Regions from separate parts of the Streptomyces sp. NPDC051172 genome, predicted to be linked through region 1. Evidence: riboswitches for the same ligand, from Rfam matches in the RefSeq annotation. Region 1 holds a riboswitch; each other region holds the start of a gene.
The links. A riboswitch is a leader RNA that binds a small molecule or an ion and turns the genes downstream of it on or off. The one in region 1 is predicted to bind S-adenosylmethionine.
Positions count from the first base shown of each region.

Region 2: it holds a riboswitch for S-adenosylmethionine, as region 1 does, so the genes downstream of both, AB0N07_RS07685 (amino acid ABC transporter permease) here and thrC (threonine synthase) in region 1, are expected to answer to the same signal.
Region 3: it holds a riboswitch for S-adenosylmethionine, as region 1 does, so the genes downstream of both, AB0N07_RS23530 (aminotransferase class V-fold PLP-dependent enzyme) here and thrC (threonine synthase) in region 1, are expected to answer to the same signal.

Region 1 covers NZ_JBFBBE010000010.1:9,047-14,548, reverse strand. The annotation lists gene AB0N07_RS08000 (trehalose-6-phosphate synthase) at 1-1,301, opposite strand, end outside; gene AB0N07_RS07995 (glucosyl-3-phosphoglycerate synthase) at 1,397-2,341, opposite strand; SAM riboswitch class I at 2,510-2,666, shown strand; gene thrC (threonine synthase) at 2,685-3,974, shown strand; gene AB0N07_RS07985 (MoaD/ThiS family protein) at 4,022-4,297, shown strand; gene AB0N07_RS07980 (cold-shock protein) at 4,750-4,956, shown strand; gene groL (chaperonin GroEL) at 5,342-5,502, shown strand, end outside.
Region 2 covers NZ_JBFBBE010000009.1:104,021-109,522, forward strand. The annotation lists gene AB0N07_RS07670 (GNAT family N-acetyltransferase) at 1-185, opposite strand, end outside; gene AB0N07_RS07675 (ABC transporter substrate-binding protein) at 260-1,282, opposite strand; gene AB0N07_RS07680 (amino acid ABC transporter ATP-binding protein) at 1,360-2,157, opposite strand; gene AB0N07_RS07685 (amino acid ABC transporter permease) at 2,154-3,134, opposite strand; SAM riboswitch class IV at 3,485-3,594, opposite strand; gene AB0N07_RS07690 (glutathione S-transferase C-terminal domain-containing protein) at 3,661-4,557, opposite strand; gene AB0N07_RS07695 (oxidoreductase) at 4,941-5,502, opposite strand, start outside.
Region 3 covers NZ_JBFBBE010000039.1:6,150-11,651, forward strand. The annotation lists gene AB0N07_RS23520 (cytochrome bc complex cytochrome b subunit) at 1-1,170, shown strand, start outside; gene trpD (anthranilate phosphoribosyltransferase) at 1,304-2,368, shown strand; SAM riboswitch class IV at 2,440-2,556, shown strand; gene AB0N07_RS23530 (aminotransferase class V-fold PLP-dependent enzyme) at 2,721-4,082, shown strand; gene AB0N07_RS23535 (Lrp/AsnC ligand binding domain-containing protein) at 4,119-4,400, opposite strand; gene AB0N07_RS23540 (rhomboid family intramembrane serine protease) at 4,397-5,131, opposite strand; gene AB0N07_RS23545 (hypothetical protein) at 5,297-5,502, shown strand, end outside.

The DNA of each region.
Region 1 (5,502 bases):
CGCTCAGCCGCCGACAGGCACAACGCGGCGTGCAGTGCGCCCGCCGTCCCGATCACGTCGTACGGGTTCACGGTGATCGCGTCCTCGCCCAGCTCGGCGTGGGCGCCCGCCTCCCGCGACAGCACCAGCGCGCAACCCTCGTCGGAGACGACCGGGACCTCCTTCGCGACCAGGTTCATGCCGTCCCGGATCGGGTTGACGAGAGCCACGTCGGCCAGCCGGTAGGCGGCCAGCGAGCGGGCGAAGTCGTCCTTGACGTGCAGCACGACCGGGGTCCAACCGGGCGTCCCGAAGCGGGAGTTGATCTCATCCGCCACCCGCTGCACCTCGGCCGTGTAGTCGCGGTACACGGCGAGGTCCTGCCGGGAGGGATAGGCGAACGCGACGTGCACGACCCGCTCCCGCCACTCGGGGCGGTCCGCCAGCAGCTGCCGGTACGCCAGCAGCCCGCGCACGATGTTCTTCGACAGCTCGGTGCGGTCGACCCGTACGACGGTCCTGCGACCGGCGCCGATCTCCTCCTTCAGCGCGGCCATCCGCTCGGCCACATCGGCCTCGTGCGACCGCTTGCGCAGGAAGTCCGCGTCGGCGCCGAGGCCGTGCACGCCGATCTCCGTGCTCCCGAGGCCGCCCACCACCGCCGTGGCGCACGCCGTGAACGCGTCCGCCCAGCGCCGGGTCAAGAAGCCCAGCCGGTCGGCGCCCAGCATGCCGCGCAGAAGCTGCTCGGCGATGTCGTCCGGCAGCATCCGGAAGTAGTCCACCGGCGCCCACGGCGTGTGCGAGAAGTGCCCGATGCGCAGGTCGGGACGGAGCTTGCGGAGCATGCCCGGCACCAGACACAGGTGGTAGTCCTGCACCAGCACCGCCGCGCCCTCGGCCGCCTCCTGGGCCAGGGCCTCGGCGAAGGCCCGGTTGTAGGTCTCGTACGAGGCCCACTGCCGCCGGAACTCCGCGTCGAAGACCGGCTCCAGGGGCGTCTGGTACAGCATGTGGTGGACGAACCACAGCACCGAGTTCGCGATGCCGTTGTAAGCGTCGGCGTGCACGTCGGCCGGGATGTCCAGCATCCGCACCCCGTCCTCGCCGACCCCGCGTCGTACCGCCTCGCGGTCGCCGTCGGACAGCGCCGAGCACACCCACAGGGCGTCCGCGTCGGGCCCGATCGCGGAGAGGCCGGAGACCAGCCCGCCGCCGCCGCGCCTGGCGGCCAGCGAGCCGTCCTGCTGCACTTCGTACGAGACCGGGCCGCGGTTGGACGCGACCAGCACCTGATGACCAGCGCCGTGCGTGGAAGCCATACGCCTCAACCTAGCCCGGCCCGTAAACGCTCAAACGTATGTCTGGGCTCTGCGGGTGGACCGTATACACCGCCCACGCCGCGTAACGCGCCGCCTCAGGCGACCTTGCGCGACGCGTACTCCGCGATCTCCACCATCGGCGGCCGCTCCTCCGTGTCCACGGAGTAGGTGCGCGGTTCGAAGCCCTCCTCGCCCCGTTCGAACTGGGTGAGGGAGGGGCGGATGAGATGGCCGCGGGCCAGCCTCAGCTGTGCCGTGCGGTAGATCGCGGCGGACATCCGGCCCAGCGCCTGCCCGTCCTGGTGGCGGTGCTTGCGCACCCCGACGTCCACCTGGGCGAGCGCGTCGAGGCCCACCAGGTGCAGGGCGTCGACCAGCATGCCCAGCTCGACGCCGTACCCGACGGGGAACGGCAGCTGTTCCAGCAGGCTGCGGCGGGCCGCGTACTCGCCGCCGAGCGGCTGCACGAAGCCCGCCAGCTGCGGCCAGTGCATGTTCAGCAGCGGGCGCGCCATCAGCTCGGTGACCCGGCCGCCCTGGCCCTGGGCGCCGGCCAGCGGACGGTCGTACATGCCCTTGACCAGGTCGACCGCCGGGTCGGTGAGCAGCGGGCCGACGATCCCGGAGACGAAGTCGGAGGAGAACTCCTTCAGGTCGGCGTCGATGAAGCAGACGATGTCCCCGCCGGTGACCAGGAGCGAGCGCCACAGCACCTCGCCCTTGCCGGGGACGGTCGGGATGCGGGGCAGGATGTCGTCACGGTGGACGACCCTGGCCCCGGCCGCCGCGGCGACCTCGGACGTGCGGTCGGTGGACCCGGAGTCGACGACGACGATCTCGTCGACGAGCGGGACCTGCTGCATCAGGTCGTGACGGATGATCGCGACGATGTCGCCGACCGTCTCCTCCTCGTTGAGCGCGGGCAGCACCACGCTGACCGACTGACCCGTGCGCTGCTTGGCGGCGAGGATCTGGTGGAGAGGGCGGTCGGTCAGGGACCAGGAGCGGGTGCTCAGCCAGCGCTCGACTTCTTCCAGCACGTAGGCGGCTCCTCTGCGTTCTCTCGGCGAGCGTGGGATCCGTGATCCATCTCGCGGTTCGGACGACTATCTCAACTGTCCTGGCCTTCGGTTACAGTCTTGAACAACGCTGGTGACCATCGCATGTCGGGGGTCGTCCCGCGTTGAACGAGTTGAACAACCGAATACCGCTCATCCAGAGGGGCAGAGGGATACGGCCCGATGAAGCCCCGGCAACCCTCCAGCCGGTCTCGTACCGATCGATGCTGATCGTTCCGCGAGGCTCCCGGCTAGGGAAGGTGCCAAATCCGTCTCACGGCGAGATGCGTCGTGAGGAAGATGAGGAGAAAGGGCCTCGCCTCACATGGCTGCGCAGACTGTTGCAAGCACCACCGACTCCACGACCGTCGACCTCGGTCCCGCCGCGGCGCTCTCCTGCCGCGAGTGCGGTCACCAGGTGCCCCTCGGCCCGGTCTTCGCCTGCGAGGAGTGTTTCGGCCCGCTCGAGATCGCCTATGACTTCTCGGCCTACGACACCGAGGAGCTCCGCAAGCAGATCGAGGCGGGTCCCGCGAACATCTGGCGTTACGCGCCCCTGCTGCCCGTCCCGGCGGACGTGGCGGACAAGCCCAACATCAACCCCGGTTGGACCAAGCTCGTCAAGGCCGACAACCTCGCCCGCGAACTGGGCGTCGACGCCGGCAAGCTCTTCGTGAAGGACGACTCCGGCAACCCGACGCACTCCTTCAAGGACCGGGTCGTCGCCCAGGCCATCGAGGCCGCCCGCGCCTTCGACTTCACCACCCTGTCCTGCTCGTCCACCGGCAACCTCGCCGGTGCGGTGGGTGCCGCGGCCGCCCGCGCCGGCTTCCGTTCCTGCGTGTTCATTCCGCACGACCTGGAGCAGGGCAAGGTCGTCATGGCCGCGGTCTACGGCGGCGAGCTCGTCGGCATCGAGGGCAACTACGACGACGTGAACCGCTTCTGCTCCGAGCTGATCGGCGACCCGGCCGGCGAGGGCTGGGGCTTCGTCAACGTCAACCTGCGGCCGTACTACGCGGAGGGCTCCAAGACCCTGGCGTACGAGATCTGCGAGCAGCTCGGCTGGCAGCTGCCCGACCAGCTGGTCGTGCCGATCGCCTCCGGCTCCCAGCTCACGAAGATCGACAAGGGGCTGCAGGAGCTGATCAAGCTCGGGCTCGTCGAGGACAAGCCCTACAAGATCTTCGGGGCGCAGGCCGAGGGGTGCAGCCCTGTCTCCGTCGCCTACAAGGCGGGGCACGACGTCGTACGGCCGCAGAAGCCGAACACGATCGCCAAGTCGCTGGCCATCGGCAACCCGGCGGACGGTCCGTATGTGCTGGACATCGCCCGGCGTACCGGTGGGGCGGTGGAGGATGTCAATGACGAGCAGATCGTGGACGCGATTCGGCTGCTCGCCCGGACCGAGGGGATCTTCGCGGAGACCGCCGGTGGCGTGACCGTGGGCGTGACGCGCAAGCTCATCGAGAACGGCGTGCTCGACCCGGCCCTGACGACGGTCGTCCTCAACACCGGTGATGGTCTGAAGACGCTGGACGCGGTGGCCGGTACCGGGCTCACCGCGACGATTCGCCCCAGCCTGGAGTCGTTCCGTGAGGCCGGCCTCGCGTAGTCGTTCCCCGCGCCCCTTGAAAGCCACACCCCGACCGGAGGTTCATCGTGAGCGTCAACGTTCGTATCCCCACCATCCTGCGTACCTACACCGGCGGCCAGGCCGAGGTCACTGCTGAAGGTGGGACCCTCGGCGAGGTCATCGCCGATCTGGAGAAGAACCACACCGGGATCGCCGCGCGGGTTCTCGACGACCAGGGGAAGCTGCGGCGGTTCGTCAACGTGTATGTGAACGACGACGACGTGCGGTTCGAGCAGGGGCTGGAGACGGCGACTCCGGACGGGGCGGGCGTCTCGATCATCCCGGCCGTCGCCGGAGGCTGACCGGAAACAGGTCGGACGACCGCTTATTACCGTCGGTAATGTCGGTTACGAAGAGTTCATCGAATTGCCCCCTCCGTGAGAGAAGCGGAGGGGGCAATTCTGCATGGTTGAGCACGGTACAGTTGGGGAACCTGCTCGACTCCGCTTGCCGCGTGCATATGAGTTCTTGCTTCTCGGGCAGCGAGAAGTAGCCAAAGTGTGCAGGTTTTTTGCGTCTTATGCTCCATTTATGGGGCCCGACTTGCCCTGAATTCGGGCGAATTCTCCGTAAGGTCCCGACCGGTCGTGCCCGGAATTCTCGTCCGATTGACCTGTTGCAGACGGCAGTTGGACAGATACATTCAGCCGCGGTCGACGCGTTCCGGCGCACGCCCCCAACCGTGGGGGGTGAGGTCTGACCCGGATCCGCGAAGTGTGGATCTGTGCAAGGGCCAGTAATAGGGGAGTTAGGCATGGCTCAGGGCACCGTCAAGTGGTTCAACGCGGAGAAGGGGTACGGCTTCATCGCGGTCGACGGTGGTGCGGATGTTTTCGTCCACTACAGTGCGATTCAGATGGACGGCTACCGCACCCTGGAAGAGGGCCAGCGGGTCGATTTCGAGATCTCGCAGGGCCAGAAGGGGCCGCAGGCGGACATGGTCCGTCTGGCGACCAGCTGAAGCACGCGCCGGGTTAACTGCAGCGACGTTCTTCTGTTCTTGATCGAAGGGCCCGCACCTCAGGGTGCGGGCCCTTCGGCATGCCCGGGGGGCCTGGGCAGGTCCCGGCGTGGGTGCCGCCCGGTACCCGGTAGCCGCTTGCGCCCGCTCGTCGCCCGACCACCACCCCTCAACGAGCCCGCTCCGCGGGCACACCTTGCACTCGGGGGGGTCGAGTGCTAATCATTGGCGTTAGCACTCTGAAGGTGAGAGTGACAAAGATGGACCGGGTCGGTGAGGCCCGCAGGCCGGGTGGGGCAAGGAACCCACGGGTCGGCGAGCCGTCCGTCGCGGGCGCGGGCGCGGTCCGAAGGAATCACCCCCAGTCCTGGAGGGACCACTTCACATGGCCAAGATCATCGCGTTCGACGAGGAGGCGCGGCGCGGCCTCGAGCGCGGCATGAACCAGCTCGCGGACGCCGTGAAGGTGACGCTCGGCCCCAAGGGCCGCAACGTCGTCCTCGAGAAGAAGTGGGGCGCCCCCACGATCACCAACGATGGTGTCTC
Region 2 (5,502 bases), on a different contig from region 1:
GCCAGGTCGGCCCAGGCCTGCGGGTCGCCGGTGTCGGTGACGGCGTAGAAGGGGGCCACGTCCTGCCGGTAGCGGGCGGCGCGGCCGACGCGTTCGGCCAAGTGCGCGTGCGGGCCGGTCAGGGCCGCCCAGGCGGGGTTGTCCAGAAGGTGCGAGGAGGTGGCTTCGATGCTGGTGGCGGACATCGTGGGGCGGTCTCCGAGGGGCCTGGGAGCGGGGACCCCGCCGCGGGGCGGCGGAGTCCCCTGTCGGGGGCGGGTCAGGAGTTGTCGAGGGGCAGGCCGGCCGGGTTGACCTCGGACTTGGCGACGGCCTCGTTGGAGAGGTTCCAGGCGGCCAGCCACTTGGCGTACTGGCCGTTCTTGATCAGGTAGTTGACGGCGTCGGCGAGCGGCTTGGCGAGGCCGCTGTCCTTCTTGGCGGTGGCGGCGATCAGGCCCTGCAGCGAGGCTCCGGCGCCCGAGTAGGTGCCCGCGTTGCGCGTCGGGTTGGGCGTGTTGGCGGACTGGGTGATGTGGTACGCGATGCCGGGGTTGGGGCCGAAGAAGGAGTCGATCTTGCCGCTGTTCAGGGCCAGGTACGTGCCGTTGCGGTCCGGGTAGTACTTGACGGTGAGCTTCTTGCCCTCGCTCTCCAGCTTCTTCTTCCACTCCAGGAGGATCTTCTCCTGGTTGGTGCCGGCGCCGACGGAGACGGTCTTGCCGGCGAGGTTCTCGTAGTTGCCGTCGAAGTTCCACTTGCTGGACTTGAGCACCTCGAAGCCGAGGTTGTCCTTGCGGTAGGAGGCGAACTCGTACTTCTTCTTGCGCTCCTCGGTGTCGGTGACGTTCGAGAAGGCCACGTTCACCTTGCCGCTGTCGATGCCGACGAAGAGGTTCTCCCAGGTGAAGTTCTTCACCTCGGGCTTCAGGCCGAGGACGGCGGCGACCAGGCGGCCGAAGTCGGGCTCGGCGCCGGTGAGGGTCTTCTGGTCGCTGCCGACGTAGGCCAGCGGCGCGAACCCGGCGGGCAGGGCGCCGACGCCGATCTCCAGCTTGCCGCTGCTCTTGACGGACTTGGGCAGCTCCGCGCTGATCGACTTCACCTCGGAGACCTCGAGGCTGGTCTGCTTGGCGGCGCCGTTGGAGAGCTGTCCGACGGTCACGGTCCCGTTGGCGGCGTCGGTCGTGGTGGCCGCGTCGCTGTTCCCACCGCAGGCGGCGAGCCCGGTGGCGAGGGAGGCGACCGCGGTCGCCGCGGTGATGCCGCGTATCAGGCTGCGTCGGGTGAAGTGGACAGACATGGCCGTTCCTTGTCGCTGAGAGGTGAGGAGGTGGTGGCGTGGGGGGAAGTCGTGGGGCGCGCCGGATGCGTCAGGGGTCAGAGGACCTTGCTGAGGAAGTCCCTGGTGCGCTCGTGCTGTGGCTTGTCGAGGACCTCGGAGGGCGGGCCCTGTTCGACGATCCGTCCGTCGTCGATGAAGACGACCCGGTCGGCGATCTCGCGGGCGAAGCCGATCTCGTGGGTGACGATGACGAGCGTGGTGCCGCTGGTCGCCAGGTCCTTGATGACGGCGAGGACCTCGCCGACGAGTTCGGGGTCGAGGGCGGAGGTGGGCTCGTCGAAGAGGATGACGCCGGGGCGCAGGGCGAGGGCGCGGGCGATGGCGACGCGCTGCTGCTGACCGCCGGAGAGCTGGCGCGGGTAGGCGCCGGTCTTGTCGGCAAGACCGACCCGGCCGAGCAACTCGCGGGCCAGCTCCTGCGCTTCGGGCTTGCTGAGCCTGCCGGTGGCGACCGGGGCGGCGGCCACGTTGTCCAGGACCGTCAGATGCGGGAAGAGGTTGAAGTTCTGGAAGACGAAACCGATCCGGCCGCGCTGGGTGAGGATGGCCCGCTCGCTGAGTTCCTTCAGCCGCTCGCCGTGCCGCTTCACGCCGATCAGTTCGCCGTTGATGCTGACGTGGCCGATCTCCGGCTTCTCCAGGTGGTTGATGACCCGTAGCAGGGTGGACTTGCCGGAGCCGGACGGGCCGAGGATCACGGTCACCTCGCCCGGCCGCACCGTCAGGTCGATGCCGTTCAGGACGCGGTGGGCGCCGTACCACTTGTGCACGTCGTGCACCTCTACGGTGGCGGCCTCGACGCCGGCCAGCGCCTCAAGGGTCTTCGCGCTCATACGGCGGCCTCCCTGCGGATACGGGCCCGCAGGTCGATGAGACCGGTGCGGAGCTTCTGCAACGGGGTCGGCGGCAGGGAACGGGTGGCGCCCCGGGCGTAGTACCGCTCGACGTAGAACTGGATGACGGAGACGACGCTGGTCAGGATCAGGTACCAGACGGTGGCGACCAGCAGCAGCGGCACGATGTCGCCGGGGTAGGTGGAGCCCATGGACTGCGCGGTGCCGAACAGGTCGAGCAGCGAGACGTAGAAGACCAGCGAGGTGCTCTTGATCAGGCCGATGAGCTGGTTGACGTAGTTCGGGGTGATCGAGCGCAGCGCCTGCGGGAAGACGATCTTCGTGAACTGATAGCTCTTCGGCAGGCCCAGGGCCGCCGCCGCCTCCTGCTGGCCCTGGTCGACGGAGAGGATGCCGCCGCGGACGACCTCGGCCGCGTAGGCCGCCTCGTTGAGGCTGAGGCCGATGACGGCGACGACCATGTCGGTGGCGAGCTTGGACTCGTCGAAGGAGAGAAAGGCCGGTCCGAAGGGGACGCCGACGCTCAACGTCTTGTACAGAGCGCTGAAGTTGTAGAGGAAGAGCAGCACCACGATGAGCGGGATGGAGCGCAGCGCCCAGATGTAGGTCCAGCTCACGGCCCGCAGCACCGGGCTCTTCGAGAGCCGGGCCAGGGCGAGGACGATGCCACCGGCCAGGCCCAGCACCGCGCTGTAGGCGGCGACTTCGAGGGTGATGAGCAGACCGTCGAGGATGTTCGGCCGCAGGAACCAGTAGCCGAAGCGGTCCCACTGGTAGAACGGGTTGGTCGTCAGGCCGTGCACGAACTGGGCCGCGAGGACCAGGACGGCGGCGGTGGCGATCCAGCGCCCCGGCCTGCGCAGCGGCAGAACCCGCTGTGCGGCGAGGGGCTTTGACTGTTCGTCGGCGGGCGGCGCATCGGCGAGGGCGACCGTGGCGCCAGGGGGTTCACTCATGGTGGGCTCCGGCGGAGTCGGACACCCCACGGGCCGCGGCAGCCGTGCGCCGGAGCGGTTTGCTCGGCGCACGGGTGTGCAGGGGCACCGGGGGCGGGGAGGACAACGACACACCGCGCGGGCGGTGTTCGTCAGGGAGTGCGGGGACTGCGGGGAGGTGTCAGCCCCGACAGCGGGCACAGCCCGGTGCGGTACACAGTGCGCTGTTCACACGGAGCAGGTCGACGGCACGGTCGGCGGCAAACAGGTTCAGCAGGTTCGCGTACGGCTGTACGCAGCCCTGAGGGCGGCGTGCGGCCGTCCTGGGAGCTGCGTACATGGCGTCACCATCACTGTTCCGGCCCTTGTGGGCCTCGCGCTTACCGAAACGTCATCCGGTCCGGTCGTCACCTGGGGCACCCCACCGCGGAGCGAGGGTTGCCGGTCAGCTAGCCAGGGCTTGTCGCTGACACTCATGACCGTTCTGGTTCGTAGTTAAAACAATTGCCCGAAGGAATGTCAACGCCGGTCCACTGTGTGGAACGACTCAATTCCTGTTGACCTGCGATCCTGTCCCGTTTCCGTCGGATGCATGGGCCGCCCAGTCCAGGATCTGGACAGCGGCTCCGGCGGCCTCCAGACCCTGGCAACGGGCGTGGTGGCGCCGGGCGATGCCGTCCAGGTCGAGATGGGCGCCGAAGGCCGGGTGGGCGGCCAGCCGGCGGGCATAGGCCCACAGGGTGGGATGGCCGGCGATCCGCTGGACGGCACCGGCGTCCAGGTGGTTGCGGTGCACGGTGTCGAGTTGGACCAGCGCGACCCACAACTCGACGTCCGCGGCGGTGATTTCGTCACGGATCATGTACGTCCGCCCGACCAGCCACCGCTCCAGTGCACCGAGCGTTTCGAGCAGCGTATCGAGCGCCGCCGCGCGCTCGGATTCCTCACCGCCGGCCGATCCGGCGCGTTGCGCGGCGTCCTCGATGCCCTGCGCGCACATCCGCTCCACGGCCTCGATCTCCGACTCCGCGCCGCACGGGTAGGGCGAGGGGCGGTCGCTGCCGAAGCGGCGGGCGAGGTCGCGCATGATGTCCGGGGCGTGCGTGCTGACGATCCGTCCGGACCAGTCGTCGCTGAGCACGGGCGCGACGGCCGGGCCGGTGTAGTGGTGCGCACTCGCCTCGTACAGCGGGCGCAGGGCGTAGTGGCTGCCTTCGGGGGTGTCGGGGACGGCGGGCAGGAAGGTCGCCGGACAGACGGTGTGCAGGCCGAGCAGGCTGTGGGTGACGGCGATGCGCAGACCGTCGGGACACGCGGTCGACAGATGGAGACGGTAGCGGCCCGGTACGGCGTAGTGACCACTGCGGGCATCGCTGCCGATCCGGCCGCGGAAGGCGGGCGTGGGCTGGGCGGAGGTGTGGGCGGCCAGCGGTGTGACGGACATGGGTCTCCCCGGGAGAGGGCGCGGACGTACACGCGGCGGAAGCGACGTCGGGCGAACTCAGCCCTGGGGGCTGATCGCACTGCAGACACGCTGCAGATCGATGTGACGGCGGGAGGTGAGGAGAGGCGGACGGATCACTCGGACGGTGACCGGCTCAAGGCGCCCCATGCGTTTCCCTACCCATTCACTAGGATTCTCCTCTGGAGTGTCGGTCCGGCTCGGAGCCACGTCAAGAGGGCCGTCCCGCAATGCGGACAGCACGGTGGACACACCCCTCCCCCTGGCGTCACCGCCGCATCGCCGGCCCCCGCGGTGCCGGGCGCCAAGGGCTCGGTGGCACTCGCCGGTGCCTCCCGGCCGATCGCGGGCCCGGCGGTGGGAACCTAGTTCTTCTGCAGGGCGCGGGTCACGCCCGCGATGACGGCAGTCGTCAGCACCCAGCCGAAGGCGATCAGCAGATAGGCCAGCCACTGGAGGATGCCGCTCGTCCAGTACCAGGTGGTGCGCTGGCCCAGACCGCCGATCGGGATCAGCAGGTCGAGTGTGTAGACGAGGGGCTGGAACCGGGGCACCTCGCCCGCCTGCACCCGTGTGGGGCTGTGAGCGCCGAACGTCGCGGTCCCCAGCAGGGTCAGCACGAGCAGCCAGACGCCCGCCAGCCAGGGGCGGTAGCCGTAGCCCACGGTCACGTCCAGCAACTGCCCCCAGGCGCGGGCCGCCGGCCGCAGCGTGCGGCGCCGGTGCCGCTGCTTGGCCAGCAGCACCCGGCGGGCGTCGTCGTCATGGCCCGCCTTGCGGTACCAGCTCGCCAACTGCTCGTACGGCTGGGGGCTGTAGCCGGGGCTGCGCCCTATCCACCGCATGCGGTGCGCCACGGAGTCCGGCCGCCCCACCGCCTCCCGCCGCTCGCCCGCCACGGCCACCTTGATGGAGCCGTAGACGAAA
Region 3 (5,502 bases), on a different contig from region 1:
TTCGTCCTGGGCATGTTCACCGGCTTCACCGGTTACTCGCTGCCGGACGACCTGCTCTCCGGCACCGGTGTCCGCTTCATGGAGGGCGCGATCCTGTCCGTGCCGGTCGTCGGCACGTACCTGTCGATGTTCCTCTTCGGCGGCGAGTTCCCGGGCGGAGACTTCGTGGCCCGGTTCTACTCGGTCCACATCCTGCTGCTGCCGGGCATCATGCTCGGCCTGATGGTGGGCCACCTGATCCTGGTCTTCTACCACAAGCACACGCAGTTCGCGGGCCCCGGAAAGACGAACAACAACGTCGTCGGCATGCCGCTGCTGCCGGTGTACATGGCGAAGGCCGGCGGCTTCTTCTTCCTGGTCTTCGGCGTCATCACGGCCATCGCGGCGATCGCCTCGATCAACCCGATCTGGGCCATGGGCCCCTACCGTCCGGACCAGGTGTCCACCGGCGCCCAGCCCGACTGGTACATGGGCTTCTCCGAGGGCCTGATCCGGGTGATGCCGGGCTGGGAGATCAACCTGTGGGGCCACACGCTCGTCCTGGGCGTGTTCATCCCGCTGGTGATCTTCCCGCTGGTCCTGGTCTCGATCGCGGTCTACCCGTTCATCGAGTCGTGGGTCACCGGCGACAAGCGCGAGCACCACATCCTGGACCGGCCGCGCAACGCCCCGACGCGTACCGCCTTCGGTGCGGCGTGGATCTCCTGGTACTTCGTGCTGCTCGTCGGTGGTGGCAACGACCTCTGGGCGACCCACTTCCACCTGTCGATCAACTCGATCACCTGGTTCGTCCGGGTCGCGTTCTTCGTCGTGCCGGTGCTCGTGTTCATCGCCACCAAGCGGATCTGCCTCGGCCTCCAGCGCCGCGACAAGGACAAGGTGCTGCACGGCCGCGAGTCGGGCATCATCAAGCGCCTGCCGCACGGTGAGTTCATCGAGGTGCACGAGCCGCTCAGCCAGGACGCCCTGCACACCCTCACCGCGCACGAGCAGTACAAGCCGGCCGAGATCGGCCCGACGGTCGACGAGAACGGCGTCGAGCGCAAGGTCAAGGGCTCCGAGAAGCTGCGCGCCAAGCTCAGCGAGGCGTACTACGGCGAGGAGTCCCAGATTCCGAAGCCGACCGTCGAGGAGTACAGGGAGATCACGAGCGGCCACGGCCACCACTGATCGCTGCGGCTCGCCACGCCACGGCAGAAGGGCCCCCGTCCGGTCTTCGGACGGGGGCCCTTTTCCATGCCCTGAGCTGGATAGGGTGGCCTCACACTCGTTCTCTTCTTCTACGACGACCAGGAGCGGCCTTATGAGCGCTGTGACCCCCGCTGGAGGCGACACCACGGCGGGCCGTTCCTGGCCCGAGGTACTGAACGCCCTGCTGTACGGCCGCGACCAGAGCGCCGAGGCGACCTTCTGGGCGATGGACCAGATCATGCGGGGCGAGGCGACCGACGCGCAGATCGCCGGGTTCGTGGTGGCGCTCAGGGCGAAGGGCGAGACCGTCGAGGAGATCAACGGGCTGGTCCGGGCGATGTACGAGCACGCCAACGTGATCGAGGTGCCCGGCCGGACCGTCGACATCGTCGGCACCGGCGGTGACGGCGCGAAGACCGTGAACATCTCCACCATGTCCGCGATCGTCATCGCCGGCACGGGCGCGAAGGTCGTCAAGCACGGCAACCGGGCCGCCTCCTCCGCGTCCGGTGCCTCGGACGTCCTGGAGAAGCTCGGCGTCAATCTGGAGCTGACGCCGAAGCGGGTCGCGGAGGTCGCCGAGGAAGCCGGGATCACCTTCTGCTTCGCCGTCAAGTTCCACCCGGCGCTGCGTCACGCGGGCGCCGCGCGCGGCCAGTTGGGCATCCGTACGGTGTTCAACGCGCTCGGCCCGCTGACCAACCCGGCGCGGGTGAAGGCGCAGGCCGTCGGCGTCGCCGATCCGCGCATGGCGCCGATCATCGCCGGTGTCTTCGCCGAACGCGGCAACTCCTCCCTGGTGTTCCGCGGCGATGACGGCTTCGACGAGCTGACGACGACGGCCACCTCACGCGTCTGGGTCGTCCGCGACGGCAAGGTCACCGAGGAGACCTTCGACCCCCGTGACGTCGGCATCGAGCTGGTCCCGGTGGAGGCCCTGCGCGGCGGCGACCCGTCGTACAACGCGGAGGTCGCCCGCAGGCTCCTCGACGGCGAGAAGGGCCCCGTACGCGACGCCGTACTGCTGAACTCGGCGGCCGCACTTGTGGCCCTCGATCCGGGGCCCGGGACGCTGGCCGACCAGATCCGGGCCGGCATGGACAGGGCGGCCCAGTCGATCGACTCCGGCGCGGCCAAGCGGGCGCTGGAGCGCTGGGTGGCGGCCAGCAACGCATAGCAGGGCAGTGCGGTCCCGCAATGCGGACACGAGTTGCGGGACCGCGATCACTTCACGTACGTTCCTGTCCAGGTCATGAGTGACAGTCATGAGGCCCCGGCCGACTGTCCGGCAACCCTCCGTCCGTGGCGGGGTGCCCCGGGTGAAGACCAGGCCGTAGGCAGCGAGGTCTACGGCAAGCGCGGACCCCTCGAGCAACCAGGGGTCCTGGTCGTCGAGGAGCCTTCCGTGAGCAAGCGAATGCGATAGGGCCGCAGAGCCCCGCCTCCGCATCCCCTTTTCTCCTTCACGCCCCTGCTTGAGCGATACCGCTCGCGGGGCGAATTCCACCTGCTTACACGGGAGTTCCGCCATGTCTGTCTCCACCGCTGCCGCCGCCACCTCGGTTTGTGCCCCGCTGCCCGTTCTGGGCCGGGACGTCACCGTCCCGCTCGTCACGGGCGGCGAAGTCACCTATGCGGCGCTCGACTACGCGGCCAGCGCGCCGGCCCTGCAGCGCGTGTGGGACGACGTCGCGGCGTACGCGCCCTACTACGGCAGCGTCCACCGCGGCGCCGGCTACCTCTCCCAGCTGTCGACCGACCTCTTCGAGAACGCCCGCAGGACCGTTGCCGAGTTCCTGGACTGCCGCGCCGACGACCAGCTGATCTTCACCCGGTCGACCACGGACTCCCTCAACCTGCTGGCGCAGGCTCTCCCGGCCGACTGCCAGGTCTTCGTCTTCGAGACCGAGCACCACGCCAGCCTGCTGCCCTGGAAGGACGCCCGGGTCACCTACCTCAACGCTCCGCGCACCCCGCAGCAGGCCGTCGAGACCCTGGAGAAGGCCCTCGCCGACCGGGACCCCCGAGGTCCGGCCCTGGTCTGCGTCACCGGCGCCTCGAACGTCACCGGCGAGCTGTGGCCGGTGCGCGAGCTCGCCGCTGCCGCCCATGCGCACGGCGCCCGTATCGTCCTGGACGCCGCCCAGCTCGCCCCGCACCACCCGGTCTCCGTGCAGGACCTCGACGTCGACTGGGTCGCCTTCTCCGGCCACAAGCTGTACGCGCCCTTCGGCTCCGGCGTACTGGCCGGCCGCGCCGACTGGCTGCAGGCCGCCGACCCCTATCTCGCCGGCGGCGGCGCCAGCCGCAAGGTCACCCGGCGCGAGGACGGCGGCGTGGACGTGGAGTGGCACGACAGCGCGGCCCGCCACGAGGCCGGCTCCCCGAACGTGATCGGCGCCTACTCCATCGCGTCGGCCTGCAAGGCGCTCACCGAGGCCGGCTTCGACACCCTGGTCGCCCGCGAGCAGCACCTGATCGACACGGTCCGGGCGGGCCTCGCGGAGGTGCCCGAGGTGCGGGTCCTCTCACTCTTCGGCGACGACGCCCCCCGCGTCGGCGTGATCTCCTTCGTCGTCGAGGGCTGGAACAGCTCGCACTTCGCCGCCGCGCTCTCCGCCGAGTACGGCATCGGCGTCCGCGACGGCCTCTTCTGCGCCCACCCGCTGGTCCGCACCCTCCTGGGCAGCGACCCGCAGACCCAGGGTGAGTGCGGCGCCCCGGAGGCCGCTCCCGGGGAAAAGTCCCTCAACGCCATCCGCGTCAGTTTCGGCGCCGGAACCCCCGACGAACACGTCGAGCGCTTCGTCACCGCCGTCAAGGAACTGGTGGCGGACGGCGCGCAGTGGACGTACAGGACAGAGGCCGGCCGCTGCGTACCCGCGGTGTGAGCAGCTGTCCGCGCCCCGCAGACGCTTAGGAAACGATCACGAGTCCAACCCGATGGCGAACGCGGCCTCAAGGTCATGCTGCGAGTACGTACGAAACGCGACGTGCGTATCCGTGGCCTCGACCCCGGGGATCTTGCTGATGCTGCCGGGAATCACGTCAGCAAGATCCTCATGCTGCTTGACCCGCACCATCGCGATCAGGTCATACGTCCCGGTCACGGAAAAGACCTCACTCACGCTCTCCAGCGAAGCGATCCGCTCCGCGATCTCGGGGATCCGGTCCACGCTGGTCTTGATGAGGACGATCGCGGTGATCACGGCTGGTTCTCTCCCTCGGGGGCCGTTGCTGGGGCGGCCCTCACTCTAGTCGTACGGCCGAATCGGACCCAGGCGTAGACGAAGCCCAGGCCGAAGCCCACCAGGTGGGCCAGATAGGCCACCCCCGGTCCCGTCGCCGCATGCCCGGCCGCCAGCCACTGCAGGGCCGCCCAGAAGGGCAGCACGATCCAGGCGGGGAAACGCAGGGGGAGGAAGAAGAGGAACGGCAGAAGACTGGTCACCCGCGCCCCGGGGAACAGGTACAGAAACGCACCCAGGACCGCCGAGATCGCCCCGGACGCGCCGACCAGGGACTGCTGGGACGTGGCATTGGCCGCCGCGTACCCCAGCAGGGCGAGGTAGCCGCAGCCGACGTAGAAGAGCGTGAACTGGACGCGGCCCATCCGTTCCTCGGTCATCACCCCGAAGACGTAGAGGAAGAGCATGTTGCCGAGCAGGTGCACCCAGCTGCCGTGGACGAACAGGGCCGTGGCGGGGGTCAGGGCGGCCCTGGGGGAGCCTTGGAACAGCTCGGCCGGGACAACGCCCCAGCGGTGGAAATAGGCGCGCTGGGCGGCGAGCAGCGCATCGCCGGAACCGTGGACCGGATTCAGGCCGGCTGCCGGGCCGGTCACGAAGAGCAGACAGCACAGGGCGATCAGCGTGTACGTCATGGGCGCCGAGGGGCGCCGGATCGCTCTGCCGACGGTCGCGCTCCACTTGCCGATCATGAACACAGAGCATGACGTAACGGGACGCAGTCGCACAGACCGCCTCGCCGCCGTGGACGGACGGGCGGCGAGTGAGCGCCAGGCCGTAGGGTTACGAGCCACACGCCCGGGGAAGCTCGGGCGTCACTGACAATAGAAGGCCTAGAAGGAAAGAGCACAGGCACGATGACGGTTCCCCTCCCGACCGCCACGACGCGGTGGCGCTGCACCCTCTGCGGCAACCTCACGCGTTTCGACGTGACCCGCTCGTCGAAGGTGGTCGAGTACGTCCACCTCGATCTGGCCGGTGAGCCCAAGGTCGAGGAGCGCGAGGTGGTCAGTGAGACCATCGAGTCGGTGCGCTGTCGCTGGTGCAACGCGGTGGATCAGGT